Regions from separate parts of the Cytobacillus sp. genome, predicted to be linked through region 1. Evidence: riboswitches for the same ligand, from Rfam matches in the RefSeq annotation. Region 1 holds a riboswitch; each other region holds the start of a gene.

Evidence for each region. A riboswitch is a leader RNA that binds a small molecule or an ion and turns the genes downstream of it on or off. The one in region 1 is predicted to bind thiamine pyrophosphate.
Region 2: another riboswitch for thiamine pyrophosphate. It lies ahead of thiT (energy-coupled thiamine transporter ThiT); the one in region 1 lies ahead of thiC (phosphomethylpyrimidine synthase ThiC).
Region 3: another riboswitch for thiamine pyrophosphate. It lies ahead of tenA (thiaminase II); the one in region 1 lies ahead of thiC (phosphomethylpyrimidine synthase ThiC).
Region 4: another riboswitch for thiamine pyrophosphate. It lies ahead of ACEQ1T_RS09340 (3-oxoacyl-ACP reductase); the one in region 1 lies ahead of thiC (phosphomethylpyrimidine synthase ThiC).

The regions. Positions count from the first base shown of each region.
Region 1 is NZ_CAXQGS010000005.1:25,304-32,732, forward strand. It holds gene thiO (glycine oxidase ThiO) at 1-803, opposite strand, end outside; gene ACEQ1T_RS00645 (thiamine phosphate synthase) at 800-1,408, opposite strand; TPP riboswitch at 1,497-1,603, opposite strand; gene thiC (phosphomethylpyrimidine synthase ThiC) at 1,627-3,411, opposite strand; TPP riboswitch at 3,539-3,653, opposite strand; gene ACEQ1T_RS00655 (hypothetical protein) at 3,842-4,126, opposite strand; gene ACEQ1T_RS00660 (bifunctional UDP-sugar hydrolase/5'-nucleotidase) at 4,280-5,914, shown strand; gene ACEQ1T_RS00665 (DUF3267 domain-containing protein) at 6,273-6,809, opposite strand; gene ACEQ1T_RS00670 (hypothetical protein) at 7,038-7,429, shown strand, end outside.
Region 2 is NZ_CAXQGS010000052.1:85,361-92,789, forward strand. It holds gene ACEQ1T_RS09495 (divergent polysaccharide deacetylase family protein) at 1-99, shown strand, start outside; gene ACEQ1T_RS09500 (lmo0937 family membrane protein) at 790-942, shown strand; gene ACEQ1T_RS09505 (ATP-binding protein) at 1,072-2,376, opposite strand; gene ACEQ1T_RS09510 (AAA family ATPase) at 2,581-4,311, opposite strand; TPP riboswitch at 4,578-4,680, shown strand; gene thiT (energy-coupled thiamine transporter ThiT) at 4,746-5,345, shown strand; gene ACEQ1T_RS09520 (hypothetical protein) at 5,448-5,717, shown strand; gene ACEQ1T_RS09525 (hypothetical protein) at 5,840-6,079, shown strand; gene qoxD (cytochrome aa3 quinol oxidase subunit IV) at 6,159-6,464, opposite strand; gene qoxC (cytochrome aa3 quinol oxidase subunit III) at 6,465-7,070, opposite strand; gene qoxB (cytochrome aa3 quinol oxidase subunit I) at 7,060-7,429, opposite strand, start outside.
Region 3 is NZ_CAXQGS010000076.1:36,650-44,078, forward strand. It holds gene ACEQ1T_RS14590 (DedA family protein) at 1-174, shown strand, start outside; gene ACEQ1T_RS14595 (hypothetical protein) at 191-1,336, shown strand; gene ACEQ1T_RS14600 (hypothetical protein) at 1,417-2,253, opposite strand; gene ACEQ1T_RS14605 (sugar phosphate isomerase/epimerase) at 2,418-3,221, opposite strand; gene ACEQ1T_RS14610 (DUF1287 domain-containing protein) at 3,327-4,034, shown strand; gene tenA (thiaminase II) at 4,055-4,744, opposite strand; TPP riboswitch at 4,804-4,905, opposite strand; gene thiW (energy coupling factor transporter S component ThiW) at 5,065-5,553, opposite strand; TPP riboswitch at 5,666-5,782, opposite strand; gene ACEQ1T_RS14625 (alpha-hydroxy-acid oxidizing protein) at 5,907-7,016, opposite strand; gene ACEQ1T_RS14630 (PaaI family thioesterase) at 7,205-7,429, shown strand, end outside.
Region 4 is NZ_CAXQGS010000052.1:56,025-63,453, reverse strand. It holds gene xth (exodeoxyribonuclease III) at 1-234, opposite strand, end outside; gene ACEQ1T_RS09360 (hypothetical protein) at 373-687, opposite strand; gene thiE (thiamine phosphate synthase) at 807-1,457, opposite strand; gene thiD (bifunctional hydroxymethylpyrimidine kinase/phosphomethylpyrimidine kinase) at 1,447-2,271, opposite strand; gene thiM (hydroxyethylthiazole kinase) at 2,283-3,095, opposite strand; gene ACEQ1T_RS09340 (3-oxoacyl-ACP reductase) at 3,109-3,870, opposite strand; TPP riboswitch at 3,976-4,088, opposite strand; gene ACEQ1T_RS09335 (OsmC family protein) at 4,205-4,666, shown strand; gene ACEQ1T_RS09330 (Cof-type HAD-IIB family hydrolase) at 4,700-5,449, opposite strand; gene ACEQ1T_RS09325 (sigma-70 family RNA polymerase sigma factor) at 5,844-6,410, shown strand; gene ACEQ1T_RS09320 (hypothetical protein) at 6,403-7,429, shown strand, end outside.

The DNA.
Region 1 (7,429 bases):
ACCGTCGCTCCAACTACCAGCCTCCCGGATTGCTTTGGAACGATATAGCATCCATGTGAAAAGATCGTCCCCTGTACAAGCGGTTTTTCAACCTTGACCGAGAAGCACTCGCCTTTAACCGGAATAATGGGCAGCGAAAGGCCCGTTCTTTCAAGAAGCTCCCTGCTCCAGACCCCGGAAGCAACAATAACGGAATCTGTCAGAAGTTCTCCCAGGCTGGTTCTGACTCCATTAACCTTTTTATCTTTTAAAATAAAATCTGATACATGTGTATACTCATATATTTCTGCGCCGAGGGCTATTGAAGCTTTTGCAAAGGCAAGGGACAATTCATATGCCTGTACTTGTCCGTCATTCGGTATATACATGGCCCCCCTCAATTTATTTGATACGAATGGTTCACGTTTGATCAGGTCATCGATCGAAAACCATTCGGCCTGCTCACCCGCTTTTTGCTGGCTTTCTATCAAGCTTTTTAATGCCAGCTCCTCTTCTTTATTAGCCGCCACTTTATATACACCCTTATTTTGATAGCCAATATGCACTTGAGATAAATCTTCCAGTTCAGGAATCAGGCTCTGATACATGGAGCGGCTTTTGCATGCCAGCTGGAATAGCGGGCCGTCTTCTGTCAGTTCCGTTTGGGCTCCTAAAATTCCAGCTGCCGCTCCGGAAGCCTTGCCGGCTATTTTCCCCTTATCCAAAACGGCCACTTTATACCCTCTTTTAGCCAGTTGAAAAGCAATGGAGCTACCGTTAATGCCGCCGCCAACTATAACGGCGTCAAATATTTTCCTCATCATTTCCCCTCCTCATCTAACTTATTTAAAAAGAGCTTTGCTGCCTCTGCAGGGTCCTTTGCCTGCAAAATCCCTGACATTACAGCAATGCCATCTGCCCCCGCCTCCAAAACCTCTGGGACTTTTTCTGGTTTAATGCCTCCAATTGCCAATACCGGAATTTCTACTGCCTTTTTGAGAGCCTCCAGTGACCCAGTGCCCCTTGGCGGAGCTCCCTTCTTAGAATCGGTTTCAAATATGTGTCCAAACAGGATATAACCAGCTCCCTGTTTTGCAGCCTCTTCTGCTTCTTCAAGAGAATGTACGGAACATCCGATGGGCATATCTGGAAAATGCATTTTGACAACATGGACTGGAAGGCTGTGAAAAGCAAGATGTACACCTGCCTTACATGTCCATGCAACATCCACCCGATCATTTATAACAATTTTATGAATGGGGACTCCCTCATTACAAAGCAGCTCAATTCCTTCATATAGCTCCCTTGCGGTTCGATGTTTTTCCCTCAAGTGGAACTTATCTGCAAAGGGTTCCACTTCACCTGCTATTTCAGCAAAGGCCTCTAGAGAAAGCTTTCCATCTGATATAACATGCAGCTGTTTTTTCATTGCGGATGCTCCCGTGCTATTTTTAGATTTTGTGCAAATAAAAAACCACCTTCTAAATAGAAAGCGGCGGTATGGGGCCTTGGAATTCAGACCCGATACTCCACTTCCCTACGCTGGCATGCCAGATCAGGTTCCAAGGGTCTTAAAGCTTTTGCTTTAATCTCAGCCTGCAAACAGGCACCCCCAGCGGATTTAATTTCTATTAAACTATAAAAAGACTACTGATATATATTTCCCCCGGCCTTATTAAATTCCTCAGCTTTTTCTTCCAGTCCCTTCTTTATCGCTTCATTTGTTTCAAGCTGATGTTCTTTTGCATAATTCCGGATATCCTGAGAAATTCTCATACTGCAAAACTTTGGCCCGCACATGGAACAAAAATGAGCTGTTTTTGCACCTTCAGCCGGCAGTGTTTCATCATGAAATTCCAAAGCACGCTCAGGATCCAAAGAAAGATTAAATTGATCTCTCCAGCGAAATTCAAAACGGGCTTTTGACAGGGCATCATCCCTTTTTTGCGCTCCAGGATGTCCCTTTGCCAGATCTGCAGCATGAGCGGCAATTTTATACGTGATGACACCCTCGCGCACATCGTTTCTATTTGGCAAACCCAAATGTTCTTTAGGTGTAACATAGCAAAGCATTGCCGTACCATACCAGCCTATCATGGCAGCCCCGATTGCAGAGGTAATATGGTCATAGCCCGGAGCTATATCAGTCGTAAGGGGTCCGAGTGTGTAGAATGGTGCTTCTTTACAGATTTCCAATTGTTTATCCATATTCTCTTTGATTAAATGCATTGGAACATGGCCAGGTCCCTCGACCATTACCTGGACATCATGTTCCCAGGCAATTTTCGTCAGCTCTCCAAGTGTTTCGAGCTCTGCAAATTGAGCCTCGTCATTTGCATCTGCAATCGATCCCGGCCTCAGTCCATCCCCCAGGGAGAAGGCCACATCATAAGCTTTCATGATCTCGCAAATTTCTTCAAAGTGCGTATATAAAAAGTTCTCTTTATGATGATGCAGGCACCATTGAGCCATAATGGATCCGCCTCTCGACACAATTCCGGTCAAGCGTTTTGCCGACAGCGGCACATACCTCAAAAGGACACCTGCATGAATGGTAAAATAGTCAACCCCCTGCTCTGCTTGTTCGATTAGGGTATCCCTGTATACTTCCCACGTAAGATCCTCGGCAATGCCATTAACCTTTTCAAGGGCCTGATAAATGGGAACAGTACCGACCGGAACGGCAGAGTTTCTGATAATCCATTCGCGTGTAGTATGAATATTTTTGCCTGTAGACAGATCCATAATTGTATCCGCTCCCCATCGGGTAGCCCAGGTCATTTTCTCTACCTCTTCTTCAATTGAGGATGAAACAGCCGAGTTTCCAATATTCGCATTAATTTTTACATGAAAATTTCTTCCGATAATCATTGGCTCTGTCTCAGGATGATTGATATTGGAAGGAATTATCGCCCGCCCTCTTGCTACTTCAGACCGCACAAATTCCGGTTCCATATTTTCCCGAATAGCTATAAACTCCATCTCCGGGGTAATGATCCCCTTTTTGGCATAGTGAAGCTGGGTGACATTCTTCCCTTTTTTCGCTATCAATGGCTTGCGGTTTAAGCCAGGAAAGACTTTATGATTGGCACGCGGATCACCTTCATTGAGGTAGCCATTGTCCTCGGGCTTTACTTTCCGCCCATCATATTCTTCTACATCCGCTCGTTCCTGAATCCACCGGCTTCTCAGAGCGGGAAGCCCTTTCTTTAGATCTGCAGTATATTGAGGATCCGTATATGGTCCGCTCGTATCATATACACGAACCGGCTCATTGACCTCTTCACCAAACGTTCCGGCAGTGGGGCTTAATTCTATCTCTCGCACCGGAACCTTTATATCAGCCCTGGAACCCTTCACATATACTTTTTTGCTGCCAGTAAAGCTTGACATAATAGAAATACTCTCATGATTTAAAGAACTTGCAGTCATTAATCATCTCTCCCTTATTAAAAATGTAAGGACGAGACCTGGAACCAAGGAAGTGCCATATATGTAAAAAAGCCGGTCCACATAAAGATGGACCGGCTTAACCGCAGATGTCTTTGCACAAAGAAACTTTTGCACATTCTAACTTCCCCACGCTGGTATGATCCAGATAAGGTCCAAAGAGTCAAGAAACCTTAGCGCGTTTCTTTCTCAGCCCAAGCTATTGGGCACCCCTAGTTATTGCTATTAAATTCAATTTTAGTATACAGAATTGCGGTAACAAAGGAAAGGAATTTTTTCAGAATTCTGCCAGATAAAAAATGTTGTCTTTATTTTGCTCCTAAACTCGTTTTCCTTAATTCAGGCTTTTTACTTGTGAATGAACATCAAAAACGCCTGCCAGCGGCAGCCGTTTTAAGTAATTTAATGAAGGTTAGTTCCCGTCAGATTCCTCATCATTCATATCCATATCACTTTGATCCATACTCTCTTCATTTTGCGGTGATTCTTCATTCATGCCGGGCTCCTCCATATCAGATTCTTCTGATGTGCCAGGATCCTGCATTTCACTATCTTCATTATTGTTTTCTTCCATCTGATTATCTTCCAATTCCACATCTTCCGTTTCCGGAGGCGGATCCTGTTCATCCGTTCCGCATCCTGCCAACAATAATCCTGCACTCAATGGAACTGATAGCCATAGCTTCTTATAATTCATGTATTGTCATCTCCTTTTGCAGTATTATGTTTCTTTAAGACCTAACCCTTTTGGCAGGAGGCCAAACTTTTCTGATCTCTAATAGCCCATCACCCGATTAAATCCCTAGTATCTGCAAATACTATCCCTGCCACAATTACTGGAGGATGAATTATGAAAATACTTTTCTCCCTTATATTATTTAGCTTTCTGGGAATGCCTCTATACGGCGGACAGCCTGCAGAAAAAGAACAATGGGATCAGCAGGGTCTTTCTGAAGAATATCACGGCCATGTTGAAGAACGTACAGAAGCACCATACAAGCAAATTCAATTGCTGGGCATTAATGATTTCCATGGACAGCTGAATGTCACTCGGCAGGTTAACGGCAGACCAGCAGGACGCGCAGATTACCTCGCTGCCTATTTGCGGCAGCGTGCTTCTGAAAATGAAAACACCATTATGCTTCATGCTGGAGACATGATTGGAGCCAGTCCGCCAGTATCCGCTCTCCTGCGGGATGAACCGACTATTGAATTTTTGAATAAGATGGGGTTTGATATTGGCACTATCGGCAATCATGAATTTGACCGGGGATCTGAAGAACTGCTTCGCCTGCTAAGTGGCAGCAGCCCTTCAGCAGCAAAAGATTATTCCGGATCCCAATTCCCATGGATTGCGTCCAATGTAATCAGCCAAAAGTCAGGCAAGCCCTTCCTTCCTCCATATAAAATAGTAAACGTCAGCGGAATCCCAATTGGATTTATCGGAGTCATCATGAAAGAAACACCGGCTCTTTCAGCACCTGACAGTATGAAAGAACTGATCTTTATCGATGAAGCTGAAGCCATCAACAAGTATACCCGAGAACTTAAAAAACAAGGAGTAAGAGCCATTGTGGTACTGGCGCATGTCCCTGGAAAATCAAAACTCAATGGGGAGCATGCCAGAGGCCAGTTAATAGAGTTAGCCCATCAGGTGGATGACGAAGTGGATATTATGTTCGGAGGCCATAGTCATGACTATCTGAACAGTGTGGTGGATGGAAAGCTTCTTGTACAGGCCTACTCATATGGCACTGCCTTTTCTGATGTAGATATAGAAATAGATCCCCAGACAAAGGATATTGTCCGCAAGCACGCTGAAATTGTAAATGTTTTTCAAGAGAATATCCAGCCCGCAAGCGACATAACCAGGATGATCGAGCGCTATGAAAGAAAAGTAGAATCCACTGTGAACAGATATATCGGCACTGCCGCAATCTCAATCACAGCCGAACAAAACAGAAGCGGTGAATCAGCCCTGGGCAATCTTATTGCCAATTCCCAGCGGACAGCGATGAACACAGATTTGGCTTTCATCAATCCAGGAGGAATCCGGGCAGACATTGACGCCGGCCGTGTTACTTGGGGAAACTTATTTGTCGTCCTTCCCTTCAGCAATCAACTGGTCAAAATGAACCTGACAGGCAGCCAAATTCGTGATGTCCTCAAACAGCAATGGAAGCCAAATACAACAAGAATTCTTCAGATCTCTGGACTCACTTATACTTGGGATGACAGCAAGCCTAGAGGTGAAAAAATAAATGATATATATCTGTCTGACGGAACATTACTTGATCCGAGCAAAAACTATTCGGTCGCTGTAAATACTTATCTCGCTGATGGAGGAGACAATTTTACAGTATTCCGAAAAGGGACAAACAGAGTGACCGGTCCAAGTGATATAGATGCACTAGTTGACTATATACAGAATTTAGCACAGCCATTCAGCTCCGCGATTGATGGACGCATTAAGATAATAGACTGAAAAAGGACAGCCCCGTGACTGTCCTTTTTTCTTGTCCATTTAATACTAATAGCAGGACGGACATCATATTCTTCTATTAGGATCAGAAAGAAAGGAATAGGATAATGAAAAAGTATATTTATTTTCTCATGCTGTTCGGCGTCTTTTTTCCATTTTTCCATAAAACAGCCATTGTTTTTGAAAACTGGAGATTGTGTACAAATACATCCAAATTGATAGGGATCCGGCTTTATGGACTGGATTCAATGAGAAACCTCCTCATATCATCACTGGCGGCCCTGGTTGCTTTTTTTTTCACCCAAATATTTACTGGCTGGGACAACAAACATAAAAGTTCTTAAACATATGGAATTGCAGCCTATTCATAAACTGTAAATTGCGGTTTAGTCGGATGGTCAATGACTAGAGCATCATTTGAAAATTTTAAGAGCTTTTTATACAAAACAAGATCTCCAAAACATCCAACAGTCAATATCGCCCCTAATATCGATAATCCGGGCATATTCAGTACAATTCCAAGAACAAGGGGCAACAAGCCAGTCGGAATGAATGGCAGCATTAAAACCTTTTTCATTTGCTGAACAGTCACTGGCTGTTTGGCATGAGCATAAGCCACACCCAATTTCAAATTGACTCCCCAGGACATTTCGCTCCATGGAACACCGCCAATATAGCGAAAACCTGCCAGATGGATGGCTTCATGCAAAACAACTATAACAACCATACCAGCTAAAAATAATAGCATACCGATAAGATCAAAAGACATTTCCCCTCCGCCATAAATCACTGCATGTAAAAAGAGCACCCCAAATACCAGCACAATCGTTGCAATGAATAAATAAATCTGCAATTTCATCATTGAAATGGAAACAACCGTTTGTTTTCTATTATCCAACTTTCTCATCCCCTCAAGAAATAAGACCATATACAAATGTACGGAGAAAAAGTTAAAAAGTTTCAGATGTTTCCATTCTTTTACTCTCCTTCTTTTGCCTCATTCTCAAATTCTCACTTTTACCGATTGTGCCCAAATGGACCTAATGTACCCGAAAACACTGTTACCGGCATCAATAGCCTTGTATAATCAATTCAAGAACACTGTGAAAGGACTGTGATAAGGGAAGTGCTATATATCTGGGATATTGAAAAGATTATTTTACATACATTAAACGAACACCGCCTCAATATAAATTACGAGTTCAGCAATACACTTACTGCGCCTATGAGCTACAACGTCTCAACGAATACAATTAAGTTTAACTATCTGAAAGTGAACGGCTACATAGCCAAAATCAACTTTAAAATTAAAGAAACCGATGAGAACCTGTTGAAATTGATGCTATACCATGAAATAGGCTATTATCTGGATTTCAAGAAAAACAAACATGATATAAGAACCCTAATGTATGGAGAAGATGACGAGAAAGAACAGCTCATGTCTGAAATAGAAAAAAACTCCTGGGATTATGGAAGAAAAATAGTTCCTGAACACCTCGTAAATGCCTATGATCATTT
Region 2 (7,429 bases), on a different contig from region 1:
GTGCTTAAAGAGTATATACCTGTTTATAAAAAGAAAGCAGAAATAGTGCCGCTGTCAGAACTGATTCCAGGCTATGAACTTATTGACGAAGGACCTTGAACTAAAGCTTAAGCTCCTGATCAGATGAACTTCCACTAAAAACCGCCACGTCCTGTGGCGAACGTTGAAGCCAGCACATCCTGTGCAAGTCCGACAGGCATATGACGAATCACGCAGGAAACCTTCCAAAGCAAGCTTTGGTCGGGCGATGTATCCGTTGACGAAGCGTTCCTTGTCCTAATTTCTGGAGTGATTTGGCTTATGACCCGAGGGGCTAGGCGCTGGAGATAGATGCAATCTTTCCACAGAGTGATTCACACTGTTCCATCCTATTAATAAAAGCTGCAAGCCTGGTGTGGTTTGCAGCTTTGTTCATGGTGTGTAATAAAACGGTGTAATGGTGAAATACGGTTTAAATCCTAAAAGGTGGCCGCCCACATTCCGGTCTGGTTAGTCCCGCAACGAAGCGATGTTAGAAGAGGTGGGCGACCGTGAATATAGTATATGCAGTGATGCAAAAAGGATGCAGCAAAACTTCCTTGAATACAGGAAGGTTTTGTATGATCTTGCTGCAAAAGTGCTGGAACATGAAATACTTTCTGAATAGAAGTATCCATTCTTTGCAAAATATAACATTGTCAGAACTGTAAAAAGTGGGGCAATGTTTTTTTGTGTTTTTCAATTACTCATGAATTAGTCCCGATTGTAAGGGGTATGTAAATAATAAATCAACAGGAAGGAGTGAATTGCATGCTTTGGACTATAGCAGGTATTCTGCTTGTATTATGGATACTCGGATTAATATTTAAAATAGCGGGAGGCATCATTCATATACTGCTTGTAATAGCAGCGATCATCATTGTTGTAAACTTTATAAGAGGCCGTGCATCCGGCAGGGGATAAATGAAAAAAGCCTTCAGTTTTTTGGAGGCTTTTTTCTGTGGTTTATTTTTAAGTTAATGTTTTGATTCATCACCTACCTGTGCTGTCGAGCATTAATTTTCGGCAGGATTCCCATTCAGTCATTTTGAGTTAACTCTCATTTATACGCTGACTTTCAGACCTGTTCTGGAATGAAGTCTGCCGGATCACTTCGGACGAGTAATATAGAGGCAGCGAAATAGTAAAGCAGGTTCCTATATTTTGTGTACTTTCTATTGCATATTTTCCTTTCAAACGATTGATGATGTCAAAAGATATCATTAATCCTAAGCCGGTTCCTTTCGTTTTTGTTGAGTAATAGGGCTGACCGAGCATTTGGAGTTTTTCTTTTGACATTCCGACACCTTCATCTTTAATTAGTATATCGGCTGTAGTATTTCTTTTGAATGCTGAAACCTCTAGAATACCGCCATCAGGCATTGCTTCTATACTATTTTTCATTAAGTTTATAAATAATTGCTTAATTTCATTTGGGTTACCAATGATAAAAATGCCTTCAAAAATACTTGTCCTTATTTCAACCTTTGTCATCAGTCCATATGGCCGCATAAAATCAGCCACTTCCAATAATACTCCGGAAAGAGAAACTTGACTGACAACAGGAGTTTCCGGGCGTGCAAGTGAGAGGAAATCACTAATAATATGATTGGTTCTGTCCAGTTCCTCCAAAGAAACTTTAATAAAGGACTTTTGATCTGCAGTCAGGTTTTTTTCATTTTTAAGCATTTGCAGAAAACCTCTTACAGTAGTCATTGGGTTTCTAATTTCATGGGCGACGGACGCAGCCAGCTGACTGATCGCATTGATTTTTTCCGCATCTCTCAGTTTTTGCATCATCATTTCCTGAAGCAGATTCATTTCAATTAAATAGATGATCATAGAAAGAGTCACAATAGAAACTGCTGAAAACAATAGCAAGTATACAGCGTCTTCTTTAATATCCTTTTGGAGGAAAATAACATACCTGGTTACCGTAATGGGAAGATAAAATAAAACAGCTATACTGAGTTTTTGTTTAAATGTACATTTTTTATAGAATTTTGAAGCATAGAAAAAGAGCACAGACATAATTGCGTAATTTACTAGCGCAATCGAAATATCTCCTGGTGAAAAAAAGCCCTTAAAAGTAATCAATACTAAAATAACCAGGAAGCCTGCAAGAGGCTTAATGTAAAAATAGGCGACAAAAACAGGAATAAATTTCAAGTCAAAAAACTGACCGCTTGCAATTTCCACCGGAAAAGTCATAGTCAGGAAAAGCGCTAAAAAAAGAACAGATAAAAGCGGGGCAGAAGTCTTCCAGCCATCCCCCCGATGTGAAGAGATTTTATGGATAAAAGGAATCATTATCATAATTAGAAAGTGAAAAATCAAGTCAGCTGTAAAATCATACAAAAGAACCATCCCTCCAACATGCAGGTATATTAGTAATTAAACAAAAGAGAGGAAGAATCCTTTATATGGGAACATTTATTTATTCTGACTCTATAGGAGATAACCATTTGTTTACATAACATTATTATGGATTAATTTTTGAATATTTACTAATGAACTGCATTTCCAATATAAAAACCGGCCTGCAGGGGGGCCGGTTTCTCATCATGCTATTACCATTTCAGACTTCAATTCTCCAACAATCTTCTGGACTTCACTGCCTTCCAGAGTTTCTTTTTCAAGAAGGGCCTCTACCAGTGTTTCAAATTGAGGGTGATGATTTGCAATGATCAATTCGCATCTTTCCAGTGCTTTCTGGAAAAGATCCTGCATTTTTGCTTCTTTTTGACCTTTGTTAAAGGTAAGCTCAAAGCCGTTATCAAGTAAACCGGTATCAACCATTTGCTCAATGATGTGCTTGGCTTGTTTAACATCACCGCTTACTCCAATGCTGTGCTCGCCAAGAATCATTCGTTCTGATACACCGCCTGCGAGAATCATGGCAACCTGATCAAGCAATTCACTTGTTGTCGATAAGTGAAGTTCTTTTTGTATTGGTGCTACATACCCAAGTGCTTCGCCGCGCGGAATGATGGTTGCTTTGCGGACGGATCCGGGTTTTGTTAAAGCAGCCACTAATGCATGGCCAGCTTCGTGTATGGCAACCCGCTGCTTTGTACCGTGATCCTGCAATGCCCGGGTGGTTGTTCCCAGAATGGTCCGGTCAAGCGCATAATCCAAATCTTCTTTTGAGATAATTTCCTGGCCGTTACGGACAGCTCTGCGGCTTGCCGTTTCAAAAAGGGAATGAAGATCTGCACCTGAGAATCCAGAGGTGCTTTCTGCTAAATCACCAAGTGTTGTCATGACATCCTCAGCCAGTAATCTATTTTTTGTGTGAATATTGATAATCTCTCTTCGGCCCTTTGTATCAGGAAGAGGGACATTGAAGGAGAAGTCAATCCGTCCCGGACGGAGGAATGCTTCATCAAGCATATCCTTCCTGTTTGTCGCTGCAATAAATAGTATTCCATCATTGGAATGGCCGCCGTCCAGCTGGACTAGCAGCTCAGTTAACGTCTTTTCGCTTTCTTCTCCGCCATGCTGCTTTCTTCTGCCTGCCAATGCATCTACTTCGTCAATGAAGACGACGGCAGGAGAATGCTTTCTTGCATTTTGGAAAAGGTTTCTTACTCGGGAAGCTCCCACACCAACGAACAACTCATTAAAACCGGAACCGCTGGTTGAGAAAAAAGTGGCTCCAAGTTCTTTAGCGATTGCCTGAGCCAGCAATGTTTTTCCTGTTCCAGGAGGCCCGTATAATAGAATTCCCTTCGGCGGCTTAATCCCCATTTTCAGAGAGCGCTCAGGTTCTTTTAATATAGAAAGAGTCTGCATGATTTCCTCTTTCATTTCTTCCTGAATTCCGCCAACATCTTCCAGTGAAATGGAAGGAAGGGCCTTTGGCTTAGATACACTTTGTTTCATGGTATTTGTAGCACCCATTCCGCCTTTTCCTGACTTAAACAGGTAAATGCCAATGGCTATAAACAAAAGGACTACACCGCCCAGAATCCAAGGGGTATAAGGTCCTGTGGTTGCGAACGTATATTGTATATTATAGGTTTCTACTAATTTATCAACCATCTCACTGTTGGGAGGCACATGGGAGATGTACTCGCCATCAGGGGCTGTGATCAGCAGTTTCCCATTTTTGTATTCCTGTACTGCAACAGTCTTTCCATCCTGGGAGGCAATAATTTTTTCCACAGAAGAAAACGGAACTGTCACATCCTTATTTCCTGCTTGTACGGTCCAAATAACCGCCGCCAAAATCACCGTGATCACCAATGCAATAGAAACAATCGTCGAAGGCTTCTTTAGACGTGATTTCAACTATTTCCCTCCTCATTGAACATACCTACATTATAAGGAAATAGTATTGTTAATAACAGGGTTTTACTTTTTTTAAACGTTGTAAATTATGGAAAAATAGTATAGTTTATAAGAAAGTGTGCTACAACAGCTATCAGATGGCATAAATATGTGAAAAAAATGTGACAAGCAGGGTGAAAACCTGGCATATAAATTAAAAAAGTTTTTTCAAAGAATCCTTTTCACAATGTTTCATTTCATATATACTAAAATCGGATAATTCAATAACGTGCCACAAGGGGAGCATTTTGCTGAGAGTGAACAGTTCGCTGTTCTGACCCTTTGAACCTGTTAGATAATGCTAGCGCAGGAATGTGGAATAAAAGGCGGAAGGAGATTTTCTGCCTGCTTGTTCTCCCTTGGGGTATCGTCAACGATTAAAGGGGGATTTTTTTATGAAAAAATTAAGCTTAACTGCGATGATTGAAGCTTCATTTTTTGCAGCATTTGCCATCATTCTGGATTTTCTGCCATCAATCAAGCTGTCACCGTCTATTTCCATTTCCGCCGCGATGATTCCGATCTTTATTTTGGCTTTCAGGTGGGGTTTTAAGGTAAGCTTCATCGCAGGCCTCTTATGGGGAATTTTGCAGATTTCCATGGGAGATGCCTGGATCGCCACTCCGCTTCAGGCATTTATTGAGTACTTTGTCGCATTTGCCTGTATTGGTTTTGCCGGTTTGTTTTTCCGGCCAATTCAAAGTCAGCTGCACAGGGGAAACAAGAACAAAGCATTGGGCTGGATAGTTTTAGCTGTGTTTGCCGGAAGCCTTGCCAGGTATTTCTGGCATTTCATAGCAGGTGTATTTTTCTTTGGAAGCTATGCGCCAGAAGGGATGTCGCCTGTATTATTCTCCTTCATGGCAAATGGCGCAACAATGCTTGGTGCTGCTATTCTTTGTTCCATTTTAGCAGCATTAATTATTTCTTCGGCACCTAGATTAATCATGAGAAAATCAGATGAAATTATTCAATCGCAAAAACATGCTTCCTGATTATAATCTGCCTCTTTGAATATATTTCAAAGAGGTTTTTTTCATATCTTAGGAAACTCCTTATGAAAAATGGGTATATTACTCAAAAAGGGGAGTGATTGTTTGTCAAACACATTGCAGGGTAACATCATAACAGGTGTCTTTGATGCAGAAACCAGTGCCTTTGAGATCCAAAAGGTTAAAAGTTTCACTACCCAGTCGATTCTCAACAAAAATCAATGTGAAAATTTGTATAACTATTTATCCATCCATGAGGAAGATGAGGGAGGACAAATTATTACACTGTACGATCAAATGCCGTTAATGCTGACCAGGCAGGAAATATGCAGTTTAAAGAAAGATTTGGAGAACATTAAAAAACTATATCAGTAGAAAATCGCTTTGCATCTTGCAAGGCTTTTTTTCTTGCCAAATTAAATTTGACAAATTTGTGACAAAAAGTTTGACAAATTTGTGAACATAGTTAGAATATTAAATAAAAGGGGATGAAAAACATGACATTAAAACAGCAAAAGGTTCTTCACTTTTTTAGGAATGTTACAGCAGCAGGTATACTTTTAGGATTAATTGTCTTTATTTCCAGCTTTTTTGTAAGCGGTATCACGGGTGAGTATGTTTTATCAATCGGCTTAAGCATTATGGTATCATCCATGCTAATTTTTGGATTTGGATTTTTTATCAATGTAATGGAAGAAATGACAAAGGGAAGCAAGGGAATCAGACAATACAAATAAAACCGGCCTCCAATAGGGAGACCGGTTTTTTGTATTATTTGGTTCATCGGTTGGACATGGCGCTTCTGCTTATCTTTAATTAATGAGCAGCGTGCCCAGAAGTCAGAACCCAAATTGAACCCACTACAATAACGATAACCATAAATACGGCATAAATCATATTTACCAAGTTCGTTTTGCCGTCTTCGCCTTCTCTTAAGTGCATGAACATGAAAAGCTGCATGCCTGCCTGAATGACAGCCAGTGAGCCGATGATCCACATGATAACTTTAAAAGAGAGGTTCGTTTTTAAGGCAATACCTGCTGCTGCAAATGTCAGCACAAGGGAAACAACAAATCCAATGACATGGCTTATCGGGAAGCTTTTTGATTGATGATGTTCCATTTAAGCCACCAGTCCTTTCAAATACACGAATGTGAAAATAAAGATCCAGACTACATCAAGGAAGTGCCAGTAAAGGCCGATAATAAATGTTTTTCTTGCTGTAGTAGGGGTAAGGCCTCTTTTTAAAAGCTGGATAATGACCATAGTTGCCCAGCCAATACCCAATGTAACGTGGGCTCCGTGTGTACCCAGCAAGACAAATAAGCTGGAAAGGAACGCACTTGTCTGCATCGTTGCGCCTTCATGGGCATAATGGATAAATTCATTAATCTCCATGAATAGGAATCCTGCGCCAAGAGCAAGGGTAATCACCAGCCAGGTAATTAGCCCTTTCAGGTTATGCCGGCGCATTTCAAAAATGGCGATGCCCATTGTAAAGCTGCTTGTCAAAAGGAGGACTGTCTGAATCATGACATCCTTGATCACAAAAATGTCTTTATGTGTTGGACCTCCTGCAAAGCGTTCATATAATACACCATATACTCCAAACAGAGTGGCAAATAGAACGATTTCAGCGCCAAGGAAAACCCAGAAGCCAAGAATATTCATCCGATCCTGTTCAGTTTGATATTCAAGGGGCAAGGAAGTATCCACTTTAGCTGACATGATCATGCACCTCTCCTTCTGTTTTTCTCCAGGCATTTTCAATTCTGTGAATTTCATCTTTTTTAACATGGAAGCCTTCATTGTAATCGAATGAACGGATGATCAAACCAGCAAAAATGCCGATGGCAGCTACAGCTGCAGCAATGTGCCATTCAAATACAAGGAGGAAGCCTGCGATGCCGAAGATGACACCCATATAAATCGGAAGCCAGGAATTGCTTGGCATATGAATCTCTTCAATTTCACTGTCATATAACGTTAAGCCTTCATTCTTTTTCTTCATGTGCCAGAAAGGATCAAGGGATTTAACCTCCGGCAGCTTTGCAAAGTTATAGAATTGAACTGGTGAAGCAGTAGAC
Region 3 (7,429 bases), on a different contig from region 1:
CTATATTCTGCAGCAGGCTCCCTTAGCTGGGTGCTCCCTATAATTGCCGCGGGATACTTTGCTGGAAGCTTATTCGATATTAATCCTGAATATGTGCCCTATCTAGGGATTGTGTTATTAATTGTATTCGCAATCTACATGCTCTTTAAGTATGCAAAAAATAAATCAAAGTGACAGAAAGGAGGGTATTATGAAAGTTCTGCTGCTCCCATTATTTCAATTCCCCACTGGACATTCAGAAGTTGCCAAAACGCTTCAGGACCGTATTCGAAGTCAATATCCTGATGCGGAAATCAAAATAGTCGACTTTCTTTCTTATTGCAGTGATAAGCTTGAGAAGCTGGTCTCAGGAATTTATTTAAAAGGTTTCCTGGGTGCCCCTTTCCTTTACAGGGCATTATATTACACCATTATGTATAAGCAGCATCCTTTTAAATTGCAGCCTGATTTACAGGTTCTATCCTATTATTTTGAAAGAAAAATGCAGAAGTTCCTTGATGAGGAAAATCCGGATTTGATATTTTGCACTCATTCTTTTCCATCTGGAATCATCAGTTCTCTAAAACAAAAGGGACGATACCGGGACATTACTGCGGTGAATGTTTACACGGATTTTTTTATAAATGATATTTGGGGAAAACGGGGAATTGATTTTCATTTCGTTCCTCATCCCGAGGCGAAGGAAAAGCTTATAAAAAAGCATCATATTCCTGCTGAGCAAATTTTTGTAACAGGCATTCCTGTTCATTCTGTCTATCACCTTCCGGTTCCATTTAAGAAAGAAAACCGGATACGTCATATCCTGGTTGCTGGCGGAAACAGCGGCTTAGTAAACTGTGATATTCTTGAAGCTATGCAGAAGGCTCCTCATATTCGATTTCTGGTTCTTTGCGGAAATAATGACGAATTATATAGATCACTCAAGACACTGAATTTAAAGCAGATCGAGCCCATTGGATATATTGAAGACCCATATGAAATGAATCAGCTATATAATAAAGCAGATGCTATTTTGACCAAACCAGGTGGAGTTACTATTAGTGAAGCACTGCAAAAAAAACTTCCGATTCTGGTCCATACCTCACTCCCCGGACAAGAGGAAATCAATTTGGACTATTTGCTTGAGAAAAACCTGGTGACTGTCATTTATGAAAAGCATATTGCTGAACAGCTAAATAATGAAGAAGCTATACTTAATCTAAGAAAACACATCGATTCTTATCTCGCAAAGGTCACTTGCCCATTGGATTATGCCATCTTCATTTCGATTAAAAGCACCGGCAGAAGTACGCCTGAAACTGTTCATTCTATTAGAGCCATCCCAACTTTAAAGTGACACTTCGACCAGCGGGGCTTTGGCGGCAGTATGACCCGATAAATAATTTACAGCCTGGAATCTCCAGGCTGTTTTCCATTTCAATCAAACGTTTGATTTATCAATCCTTCTTCATAAAGAATCTCCTCAATACCAGGAACATACCCTTGATCAGCCATGTCCTTCTCGCAGCCAACTGAAAAATAGGTATACGAATATTCATATCCTTCTCCCTGTACACCGCCTGATCCACCATGTGAAATACAGCTTTCTGGTATTGCTTCACGCTTCCCTTTTTCATCGGCATAATAGTACAAATCGTCAATATACCCTTCACTTTGCGGTAAAGAGGTAATGGCATATCCTCTATCATTCACCCGAAATACATCGTACTCCCCTTCTGTCTCTGGAACAGGAGCATTCTCTATTTCATGAACAATTCTCACCTGACCAGCATACCCTTTTGGAATCAGATAAAGGTCATGAGTTTTTTCTTCCAGATCTGCCTGCTGGAGCATCCAAAAGAACACTATCGGCAGGAGGCAAGCGGCAAGGAAACCTGCTGCATTCAAGGTAACCTTCCTGCCCCCTGGCATCTCGCGGTCCCACTTCCTCCACTCATCTATTAAAAAGAAAAGCACCGCAGCAATAAATGCGTAGAAAGCAAACCCTTCCATAATAAAATAAGTGACTGCAGCCAAAAAGGTATGTATAAATGCAGCAGCCGGAAACCGCCATACTGCTAGATTTCTAGTAAGAAACTCAGAAAGCAGCGAAACTGGAACACCGTATATCACATTTCCGAAAAAGCAGTATAAAAAAACCATAACCAGGAAGAAGGAAAACAATCCCCCTTCAGAAAAGAAAAAGAGAAGCCAAAAACCAAAAGTAAAAAGAATGGAAGCCTGCAGGGCAGTTTTTAGTTTTAATCCCAGCATAAGAATTAATTAACCTCCTCTTCTTTGTGAAAAGTTTCACATATATCATAGCATATATACATGGTTATTCCCATACTCACTATGATAACCTTTCATTTTCAACCTGCACAAAATTCTGCCAGGAGGGCCTGCTGCCTAACTAGCAGATCCTTCTTCAATCACCTCTATTGCCCACCTGATACCTTCTTCTGCCATTTTTTCCGGAGGGTTCGTGTGTGGAGTGTACTCCATGACAAAAAATACTTCCTCACATTCCTTGCTAAAAAATCCATCAGTTTCTTAATTTTATGATGACTGCCATCATTCTCATGAGATGGATGCACAGGTACCCAAATATATTTATCGCCCTGGTATTCAACATTATGTAAATGAACGACTCTCACGAACTCGGTCCATTTTTCTATATATTTTATGGCCTTCTCGCCAGCGGCCAATATATAATCCCCGATATCAACACAAAGTCCGAGTCCGTATTTCCTCCATGTCTCTACAGAAAAACGGTCAAGATATTGAATTCCTGCTGGCGATTGTTTGAATCCCAATTTAGGTTCACACACAATCAAAATCCCATATTTCCTCTGGAGAACACTAAGTTTCTTGAGTCCCTCCTCAATGACCTCTGCCGGATTCCTGCTGGTTTCCTTTTTAAAGTAAGGGAAGTGCACCAATATGTATTCAGCCCTAAGCCGGGACATCCTTTCCACTTCCTCCTCAAACTGAATCCAGGCTTCCTCCGGATTCATACTGATCTTTTCCAGCAAATCATATTTGCTTTGCCCCCGGAAAAGAGGCGAATGAAGACCAAAGCTTTTGTTTGTTTTACCCAGCATTTCAATAAAGCAGCGAAAGGCTTCCTCATCTTGAAATTCGCCTATCTCTATATGCGGCAAATGACGTTTAAAAAGTTCATGAAACAGCTTGCTGTCAGACAAAATGACACTTCCCGATATCCCTATATGATGAGCCATAATATCCCCTCTTTTATGCATCTTTATAACAATCTTATCATATCTTCATGTAACTCATTGGAAAATAATTCCGTCTAATCATTAAAATACATGAGGAGACTTTTTATGATAAAAAAAGTGTTTGCTTTCATAATCGGAATACTGTTCTTATTCATTCTTTTTTTCCGAAATGGAATTATTCTGGATTCCATCGGCATTCATTTCGAAAGTCCTTTTGCAAAGAAAATAGCAGTGCCTTCTGATTATTCACAGGCCGATTCAAATCTAAACGGCATTGCCGATCCGCTAGATATGGTCCTGACAGCCAGAAAAGAAGTAGACCAGCGCACGCCATATAAAAGTGCCTACTATGCGGGAGGCTATCCGCCCGATGGCGAAGGTGTCTGTACAGATGTGATTTGGAGGGGATTCCAGGGGGCTGATGTAACCTTAAAGGATCTTATTGATCAGGATATCGCCGAGAATACGGACTTGTATTCAAGAGTGCAGGGCAAGCCTGATCCGAACATTGATTTTAGAAGGGTGCCAAACCAGAATGTCTTCTTTAGCCGCTTCGCAAAGTCATTAACAACTGAACTGAATCCAGGAGATGGTAAGAACCTTCAGCAATGGCAGCCGGGTGACATTGTGGTTTTCCTTTCTCCTAAATTCAACCATGTGGCAATCATATCTGACAAACGGACGAAAGATGGCATTCCATATGTTATACATAACTCCACACCATTTGCAGCAGAAGTAAAACTATCTTCTTTTAAGACTCCCATTACCGCTCATTACAGATGGGATTTTGAAAAAACGCCTGCACTGCCATAAAGCAGATGCAGGCGTTTTTCTTATCTGACTGCTGCAGGATTGCCCGCCGGCCACTCTTCGCAGGTATAAGACATCTCCCAGAAGCCAAGCTCCAGCTGGCAGCTTTTTCGGAAAGCATCCTTCATTCGCTGCCTTTCTTCCGGTGATGCCGCATCAGCAAGCTCATCCAAACGGTTCCTCATATTCATGGTCACAGCTTCGACCCTTAAATTTGCATAAAAAGAGATCCATGGATAAAACGGATGGTTCTCATCTGGCTCATATTGCTTCATGAGTTCAAGCCCAATCTCCCAATAAGTCCATGGACAAGGCAATAATGCAGCAAGGATCTCACCCATGCCGCCTGTGTGGGCATGATACATCATATGCTTAACATAATGATCAGCTGTTGGAGGGAGCGGATAGCCCTGCAATGCTTCGTAATCCACCCCAATCTGCTGGCAAAAATTATGGTGGGGATGTACTTCGCTGTTCAATACAAATTCTATTTGCTGATTAAAATAAGAAATATCCTTACGCTCTGCAGACTTTGAAATGGCAATCCCATAAATATGCATGAACGCATTCAGATACTCAAAGTCCGCTTTAATGTAATGGGCCAGCGCCTCTTTCGGCACGTCCCCTCTCCCGATACCCTGGACAAACGGGTGCTCAAATATCAGCTGAAACAAATCTTCATTTTCTTTGCGCAGAATCTCTGAAAAAGTCATAAAAAATAGCCTCCTTATTCATTACAGAAGCTGCCGGGGAAAAAGCATGAGGATATATAACGAGGTCCTCACTGCTTCCCTGCGCTGGCATTATCCAGATCAGGTTCCAAGGGACAAAGGAAAAGCTCCTTATCTCAGCCGTAGCGCCCCTAGCAGTTTTCTAACATTCTAATTGTTTTTTACCGATTTTCTAACTTGACGTTTTTCGCTCATAAATTTTGGATTTCGCCCATAACTCTTAAAAATCGCTCATAAAGTCAGATTGCTATGCTGCACTCCGCTTATCTGCTTATTCAACTAGCTTCGCCAGCCCAAAATCATCACATATTCTGAACCAAGTTCTTCTCTTTAACCTTTGCCAAAACCATCCAGCCTATGGACGCACCGGCAATGCTGCTGACCAGGAATGGCGGCACAAAGAAGAATGCCCCAGCTGAGCTCCCCATGAGAACCTTTGCAAAAGGTACTGCAAACAATGCACCAATTAAGCCGGTACCTACCACTTCTCCTACAGCAGCCCATATTTTCCGGCCGAACTTCAAATAAAGCACACCTGCCAAAAACGCACCGATCATGCCTCCTGGAAACGCAAGCAGCGTCCCGAATCCAAGCAAATTACGAAGCAGGCCAATCATAAATGCCACAGCTGCTGCAGGCAGGGGTCCAAGCGTCACCGCTGCCAATACATTCACCGCATGCTGCACCGGATAGGCCTTTGCTATGCCTGCCGGAAACCAGAGCAAATGGGAACCCAGTGTCCCAATTGCCACAAATAAAGCCATCGTAGTTAACAATCGGGTTCTGTTCATCTAAACCTCCTTTCTAAAGGGCCGCCTGATTGCTTATCAGGATGAGAAGTATGTATACAAAAAAGCCAGATTCCCATAAGGACCTGGCTTGGTTTAAGTATATGAATTGACATATAGTCAAATCCTACTTCCCTCCGCTGGCATTAACCAGATCAGGTCCATAAGAGTCAGAAAGCTATAACGCGCTTTCCTCTCAGCCCGCACATTCGGGGCACCCCTAGTAGTTGCATAGATATTTAGTTTGATAAGCTATCTCAAGCTTATCAAATTATTCCGGCACTGTCATCAATCTTTTTGCTTAAATACTTTTTTTGATGCAATGTATTAAGAACTCTTCAATTTATGCTCCGAAACTATCGAACCAGCTGCAGACCCGCTACCTCCTTTAGGCTCCCCACCCCTGCCAGAGAAAGCGATACTTTCGTTTCTTCTATAAAGTTGGCAATCACCTTTTCAACCCCAGCCTGCCCGCCAATGGCCAATCCGTACACATATGGCCGCCCCAGGCAAACTGCGTCGGCTCCTAATGCCAGTGCTTTGACCACATCGGATCCTCGGCGAATGCCGCTGTCAAACAATACTGGAATCCGCCCCTTGACTTCCTTCACGATCGGTCCAAGCGCATCAATCGCTGCAATCACTCCATCAAGCTGCCTTCCGCCATGATTGGAAACGATGATTCCGTCTATCCCTTTTTCAACAGCCAGCCTGGCATCTTCCGGATGGAGAATGCCCTTTAATAGAATCGGCAGACTTGTTTTCTCTTTTAGCCTTGCAATATGCTCCCAGCTCAATGTCGGATGATGGATATTATCAAGGATTCCCTGAACTACATCCCCGTCATGGAGAGAGGCCATAAAGACTGGGTCGCTCTCATAGTTTGCTTTTCCATAGCCAAGCTTTAACGGTGAAAAATTGTTTCTTAGATCCGCTTCCCTCCATCCCATCATCACCGTATCAACAGTTAACACAATGGCTTCATAGCCGGATTCCTCCGCTCGCCGCACCATACTGAACGCAGCATCTTCATAATTGGACCAATATAATTGGAACCATTTTGGGCTCGCGCCTGTTGCATTAGCGATTTCTTCAATGGAATAACTGGATACAGTGCTTTGGATAAAAGGAATTCCAAACGCAGCTGCCGCCCGGGCAGATGCAAGCTCTCCCTCACTGTGTTCAAGGCGCTGCATTCCAATCGGTGCCAGGAAAACTGGATAAGGATACGTTCTTCCATATAAATTCACACTTATATCCGGCACTGAAACATCCCTCAGCATTCTCGGTACAATTGAGTATTTTGCAAAGGATTCTATATTCTTTTTCAGCGTTTCTTCTCCGCCGGCTCCTGATTGGACATAGCCAAATCCGCCAGCTCCCATTACTTTCTCTGCTTCTTCTTCCAGTTCCTTAAATGAAATAGGAAAGTTTTCCGCGAAACTAATATTCTCTACTTTTGCCATATTCCAGCCCCGCCTTTTTTGAATTTATTGAAAATAATAACACTTTTTTGGATTTTAAGAAACCATCTAATAAAATCATAGATTCACAGGAATGCAGCCTTTCCTATATAAATTAGCTGCAATAAGCAGGGATTTAATTAAAAATCGTGAATAAACATTTTAACCTTAATGAAATTGGAGTGTGCAAAATGCTAATCAAACAGCCTTTTGATGAATTTCTGAAATTCCATTACGAAAGAATCAGTGAAAGCAATATGAAAGTGACTTTGCCAATCCAGCCGCTCTTTATTAACAGCGCGGGGCTGGTTCATGGAGGCATCATTTCCACTCTTGCGGATGTAGCGATGGGGAATATTTTCGAGCCGGATGAAAACCAGATGCAATCCGTGGTGACAGCTGATTTAAAGGTCACT
Region 4 (7,429 bases), on a different contig from region 1:
ATAGCGGACAGAAAGCGGCTCTTTCTTTGTAAATACAGCTGTACCGGAATACCCTTTTTTTATCGCATAATTCCAGTATTGGTAATAGCCTTCCAGTATAAGTTCGATCTGTCCTTCCTGCAGTTTGGATTCCTGAATGCAAAATATGTCTGCATCCACTTCTTTGAAATAATCCATGAATCCTTTTTTCACACATGCCCTTATGCCATTCACATTCCATGAAACGAGTTTCATTGCTATTATATCCCCTTATGTTAAAAAATCTGCCTGATTACAACATTACCATGGAAATTCAATACTTGCACAGTTAAAGTACTGTAACAGGAACGGCAAATCCACAAGAAAATGCAGCCTATTTTTATAAGCGTTGCTTTATTGCCTGAATATCATGGTACCGGCATTCATCTGCACTAATTTGATCTTTTCACCCCGCTTAATACTTTCATATAATGATGCCGTCAGCTCAAAGGATTTGCCATTATCCAGCCGTATCCAATATTCTTCATGGGTGCTAAAGTTGCTTAAGTAATTATCAACCGAAGTCAGACGATATTTCTCATCTATTTCCCCTTCGTATTCAGTCATTTTGGTCTCCGCAGCTACAAGACCTGAAATGAACCCGTAATAGACGACCAGCAATACGGCTGCCATTTGAATGTAAAGACCTGATTCCATCCACTTTTTCAATTGTTCATCCCTCTGTTTCTATTGTTTGTAGTGAGCTACCCTCAATAGATTGGGATAAACCTTAGAATTTCAAACGTCTATACAATAAAAAATGCCCAAATTAGTGGGCATTTTTCACATTATTCTCTTACTGCATCATATAACAGTATGGCTGCTTTTTCAGGTGAATCCGCCTGGCTGATTGCAGAAATAACAGAAACACCGTCAGCCCCTGCCTTAATTATAGGAGGTGTATTTTCAGGAGTAATTCCGCCTATTCCTACAACAGGAATTTGGATATGAGCAGATCTTAATTCTGTCAAAAAAGTAAGTCCCTGAACGGCTTTGGCATCTTCCTTTGTGGATGTCGGATAAATAGGCCCTATCCCAAGGTAATCTGCGCCTTGACGGATCGCTGTTTCCGCTTCCTGCATGCTGTGCACTGAGACTCCCAGGATTTTGCTGCCAATTTTCCTGCGGACCGCATCGGCTGGTTCATCGTCCTGGCCTATATGGACACCATCTGCATTTATTTTAAGTGCCAATTCGATATCATCATTTACAATAAAAGGGATACTGCTCTCTTTGCAGATTGCTTGAAGCTTTTTTGCGAGCGATTCCTTTTCTTTGCCATGAAGGCATCCTGCTCCTTTTTCACGGAATTGAAATAACGTAATTCCTCCTTTGATGGCCGATTGAAGGACTTTTTCAGGATCCTGATGGCAATTAGTGCTGCCCATTATAAAGTATACTTTTAATAAGTTTCTCATTGCCTGCGGATTAACGGCCATAAACTTCAGTCTCCTTCTTCCTTCTATTGAACGCCCAGTGATTGGTAGGACCATGACCGCTGCCAATTCCCAAGTCAAATTCAATGGCGGCCTGGATGAATTTTTTCGCTCGATCAACAGCTTCTGGCACAGAAAGACCGTCTGCGAGGCCAGCGGTAATGGCAGCCGAAAAAGTGCAGCCTGTTCCATGTGTATTGGCGGTTTGTATTCTGCTGCTCTTAAATTCCGAAAAACTTTCTCCGTCAAATAGAAGGTCTGCTGCTATGTCCTTTGCTTCGTCATGGCCGCCTTTTATGATGACATTTTTTGCTCCAAGGTGATGCAGCTTTTTTGCTGCTTCTCTTTTATCCTCCAGCGAACGAATCCTTATGTCCGTTAAAACCTCTGCCTCTGGAATATTCGGGGTAATCACCATAGAGAGCGGAATAAGACGCTTCTTCATCGCTAATATCGCTTCATTCTGAAGAAGACTTGCTCCTCCCTTTGCAATCATCACTGGATCTATGACGACATTTTTCCATCCGTATCTCACGATTTCATTGGAAACACTCTCGATTATATCTGCACTAAAAAGCATTCCTGTCTTTACAGCGTCAGGTCTGAGGTCCTCTCCTATGGACTGAATTTGAGCAGACACTGCCTCTGCTGTCATTGGATAAACTCCCTGAACGCCCTTGGTGTTTTGAGCCGTAACAGCAGTCAAAGCAGACATGCCGAAAACACCGAGTTCCTGAAATGTTTTTAAGTCTGCCTGAATGCCCGCGCCGCCGCCGCTATCTGAACCCGCTATGGTTAAAGCTTTATTCACTTTCATTTAAAAGCCTCCTATCCGATCGTTTTTTCAAAAGATCCATATGCTTCAACATCTGCAGCAGAAATGTTATATAAGCTATTCAAAAACTCTGCTTGGAAAGTTCCTGGGCCTTTGCCATCCGATTTTTCTGCTGCAATTTCTGCGGCAGATCCATAAACGACCAATGAAGCTGCTGCTGCTTTTACAGGATCCTTTTCAACAGCAGCGAAAGCTCCTATTACAGAAGTAAGAAGACATCCGGCACCTGTTACTTTCGTTAGAAGAGGATGGCCATTGTTAATGGCAAATGTGGATCTTCCATCTGAAACGATATCCTGTTTTCCTGTGATAACAGTGACTGCACCAAGTTCTTTTGCTGCCGACTTAGCAAGCTCAGAAGTGTTCCCTGCTGCTTCAACTGCATCTACGCCCTTAATACTCCATTTCTGTCCTGCTGCGTTGGCAATTTCTGCTGCATTGCCTCTTATGATGGTAATATCTAATTCTTCTAATAGTCTTTTAGCTGTTTCTGTACGATAGGCCGTCGCGCCGACACCAACAGGGTCAAAAATGACCGGCACTCCATGCTGATTTGCTGACTTACCCGCTATGAGCATGCTTTTTACTTCTTTTTCAGTCAGTGTTCCCATATTGAGAACCAATGCGCCAGCTATTTTAGCCATGTCAGCTGCCTCTTCATGTGCATATGCCATCACTGGTGATGCCCCAATAGCCAGAAGGCCATTTGCCGTAAAGTTGGTTACCACCACATTGGTGATATTATGTACCAGAGGATTTGTATCTCTTAGTTTTTCCAATAGGCTGCTAATCTCCTGAATGTTCACATTAATTCCTCCTTTAATTCATAACTAGTCCGCCATCCACAACCAAATTCTGTCCTGTAACCGCCCTTGCCCAGGGAGAAGCGAAGAAGACTATTGCATCAGCCACTTCTGCAGGATCTGTGACTTTTTTTAATGGAGTTGAGTTTTCGATAATTTCAAAGACTTCCTCGGATGTCGAAGCACTGGCGTCTGTCGTTCTTAACAAACCGCCTGATACCATATTCGCAGTAATCCCATATTGGCCCAGCTCATTCGCCATATTCCTGGTGAAGCCTAATAGAGCAGCTTTGCTGGTCGTATAGTCATGGTAGGGTACAACTGGATTCTGGAATAGATTGGTCCCAACCGAGATTATCCTGCCAAACTCCTGTTTTTTCATATCTTCCAGACCAGCCTGGACTGTGTTTAAAGCCCCAAGAATTGCACCTTCGAGCTGGTTTTTGTAATCGTCCCATTTAATTGTTTCTGCATCTTTTTTTGAAATAGGGTCAAATTGAAAGTTCACCAGTGCATTATTGACTATGGTTGTAATGGGGCCTCCAAAGTGTTCCTTCGCCTTTTGAAACATTGATTTCACTTGACCTCTGTCCCGGATATCAGCACGAATGGCAATGGCTTTTTCGCCAATTTCCTTCTGTAGAGCATGTGCTTTTTCCTCGCTATGGAAATAGTTAATGACAACTCTCGCCCCTTCCCTCGCGAATGCTTTTGCTGTTTCTTTGCCCAGCCCTCTGCTGCTGCCTGTAATAATGACAATCTGATCGTTAAGATTCATAGAAAATCCTCCTTATTGATAGCCAATTCATTTGTTTTTGAGAACAAAATAAAAACCAGATCCGAAATTGGACCTGGCTGAATAATCTAAGAGAAAAAACATCGTTCCCCGCAATTACTACTTTCCTACGCTGGTATGATCCAGATCAGGTCCGAAGGGTAAAAAACAGTCCGGTTTCTTTCTCAGCCCGCGAGCATCGGGCACCCCTAGCAGTAAAACTATTAAGTTGGCTGATTTCATCTTAGCCTGAAACGTTAAATCTGTAAAGTCTTGCAATTCTGCCTGTTCCTCTTTAAGGTTTAAATAGAAATACATAACTTGGAGGAATCAAAGAATGGCTGAACACCAATTCCATTTAAAAGCACATTGGCCTGGACTTCGTAATGATGTTGGAGAAATTGAGACTGGAGGGCTGAAAACAAAGGTTTCCATTCCCCCAGAAATGGAAGGTCCCGGAATCGGAACAAATCCGGATGAAATGCTGCTTGGGGCTGCAGCAACTTGTTATATCATTACCCTGGCAGCCATGATGGAACGAAGCAAACTCGAAAAAGAAGACCTTACGATGGAATCAATTGGAATTGTGGATGTAACCAAAGGAGTGATTACGTATAGGAAAATTATTCATCGCCCCCTTATCTTGTTAAAAGCTGATGCGACAGAAAAGGATCATTCACTTGCGCGAAAGCTGGCGCAAAAAGCTGAAGCATCCTGTATGATTTCCAGGGCGATTAAAGGAAATGTGGAAATAGCACTGGAAGAAACCATTCTAATTGCCAAAAGAGCATCCAAATAAACCAAAAACCGGCATGTTAGCCGGTTTTTAATCTTAGAGAGCCCACTTTCGGATTGCTTTTGCAACACCAGCGTCATCATTAGTTCCCGTAACAGCATTGGCTGTTTCTTTCACAATATCCTGGGCATTTCCCATTGCTACTCCCCAGCCAGATTCCTCTATCATGGCAATATCATTTAAGCTGTCTCCCATTGCCATTACATTTTCCATCGAAATGCCAAGAATCTCAGTTACCTTCTGGATACCTCTGGCTTTATTGATGCCCAGAGCATTTACCTCAATATTAGTTAAGCTGGAATTTGTAATTTCCAGGTCCCCTTTTGTTCGAAGCTCTTTATGAATGAGTTCCCTGATCTCATCATCTGATATATCAAATCCAAATTTAAGCCATTCATGGTCATGAATATTTTCTGGCATTTCATTCATCCAAACTTGTTCGCAGCTGGTTGCCCAGAATTTGGTCTTATGTGACTGGGATAAATTCCACATCCATTCCATTACTTTAGAATCAACAGGAGTCCTTGTGATTAATTCTCCACCAGGGCCAAATATTTCACTGCCGTTGACCGTGATCAAATAGGAGTTCAATTCCAAAGAATCAGCATGATCGCCTGCCGTGAGCCTGGATCTTCCCGTGCTTAAAATAACTTCAATCCCTTTTTCCTTCGCCTCCCGTATTGCCTTGCGGTTTTCATCTGGAATTTCCCCTCTGGAATTCAACAAGGTTCCATCCATATCAAGAGCGATTAATTTGATCTGTGGAGCAATATTTGATTGTGACATAATAATCTCCCTTCTTTCTTGCACAATAAATCCATTATATAAATAAATAATCGTCCCATCAAAAACAAAGCATTTGGGCAGAATCATTTATTCGAAAATAGCGATCATTATTCCCAATCTAATTGTATAGGCCAGAATTACTCAATATGAACAAATGAGGAAATGATGAATGTTCCTTGTTATTTTTGCTCCTTCTGTTCTTAAGCTATGCATGGATGTGGTTTTATTTAATCGGATTAAATAATCAGGCGCAGACCAAATGGTATGCGCTTTTTTTGTATAATCTTAATAGATGCCAAAAGTTGAAGCGATTTACTTGTATCTGTCGTCTAACTGTCAGGAAACAAAAGGCAGCCGGAATCGGCAGCTGGCAATTTAGCAAGGAGGCAGTCATGTGAGCTCTGATGATTATGTAAAACGGTCAATTGCTGATCAAGTGGATCGTGCTCTCGTTCTTGAAATGATCATGGATGAGTATGGAACCGTTTTGAAGAGATTGATATACAGCTATGTGAATGATTGGAATGCGGCCAGCGATTTAACACAGGATACCTTTATTACTGTTTATGAGAAGCTGGAAAGTTTCCAGCAAAGATCTTCTTTTAAAACATGGATTTTTACAATCGCTATTAATAAAAGCAAAGACTATCTTAAAAGCTGGCATTATCGAAATATGGTCCTGAATGAAAAGGTTTTTTTCCTGAAGAAGGATAGAGAAAAAGATCCGGAAGCTTCATTTCTTGAACGGGATGAACATCAGGAATTGCTAAAAACGATTGAATCCCTCACAGTAAAATACCGGGAAGTCTTCCTTCTCCATTATTACCAGGATCTCAGTCTGGCTGAAATAAGTGAAACCCTTAATATTCCTATTTCTACTGTTAAAACAAGACTGTACAGAGGACAGGAAAAAGTGAAGAAGATACTATCTGCTGCAGAAAGAGGTGAACAGCATGGCTGATCTGAATCAGGAAGTGAAGAAAGAGTTGAATGCTGCATGGACGAAAGATTCTGTTTTCACAGAAGAAGAAAAACAGAGAGTCAGAAACCGAATCGCCACTTCTGCTGCTAAAGGCAGGAAAAAAGACTATGTTCCTAAGCTTCTTTCTGCCGCTGCAGCTGCTGGGTTTGTCCTGTTGATTGGCGGGATTGCCGGAATCCAGACAGATGACTTTAACAAGCAAAATGGACAGGAGACTGTCATTTCAAATAAAGATTTTTATTCCGGCCTTACAGAGGGTGCTATGCTAAATAACTGGAAACTGAATGGTTACGAGAAGGATTCATATGGCCGCATAACTGCAGTTTTTACTGGAAAGGCAGCGGTTACAGGCATTCTGGATTTTCAGGATGAAATTGTATACTTTCAGCCTGATCGTGATTCTTTAAAATTGCTGCCGATCATGGATGGCAAGACCATAAAAATAACTTTTAATGAAACCGATCAGGAGATGCTAAAAAAGGTATTTGGCACAGCCGCACCCATTAAAGCAGAAAGTGTTTCTTTAATTTTAGATGGATATCGCGCACCGGAAGGCGCTGTACATCAGGCTGAAGTCTTGGAGCTGGCAGCCCCAAAAGAACCTCAATTCCATGCTGTTCCATTCCAGCTGGCCCTAAATATTAATGCGGAACTGGTCCTGCCGGAGCCTTTAAACCATGTGTATAAAGAATTTTCTTTAAGAGGAACGGATGAGATCTTAAGAGGTTTAAGCCCGGCAGAAGTATTCCAGCTGTACTTATTTGCTGAAGAAATTGAAGATTATTCTACTCAATATGCATTGTTTAACCATGATCCGGAAATCGGAAAACCATTCCCTACCCTGAATCATTACCTGAATGCTATAAGCGAGTCGCCATCGATCCCAGAAGAACAGACATTATTGCATAGGGTGAAGAATGCACATTTAGAAGAAGTCATTAGCGATGACTCTTCAGCATATATTTCCATATCTGAAGAGGATGGCTTTGGATTCGGCC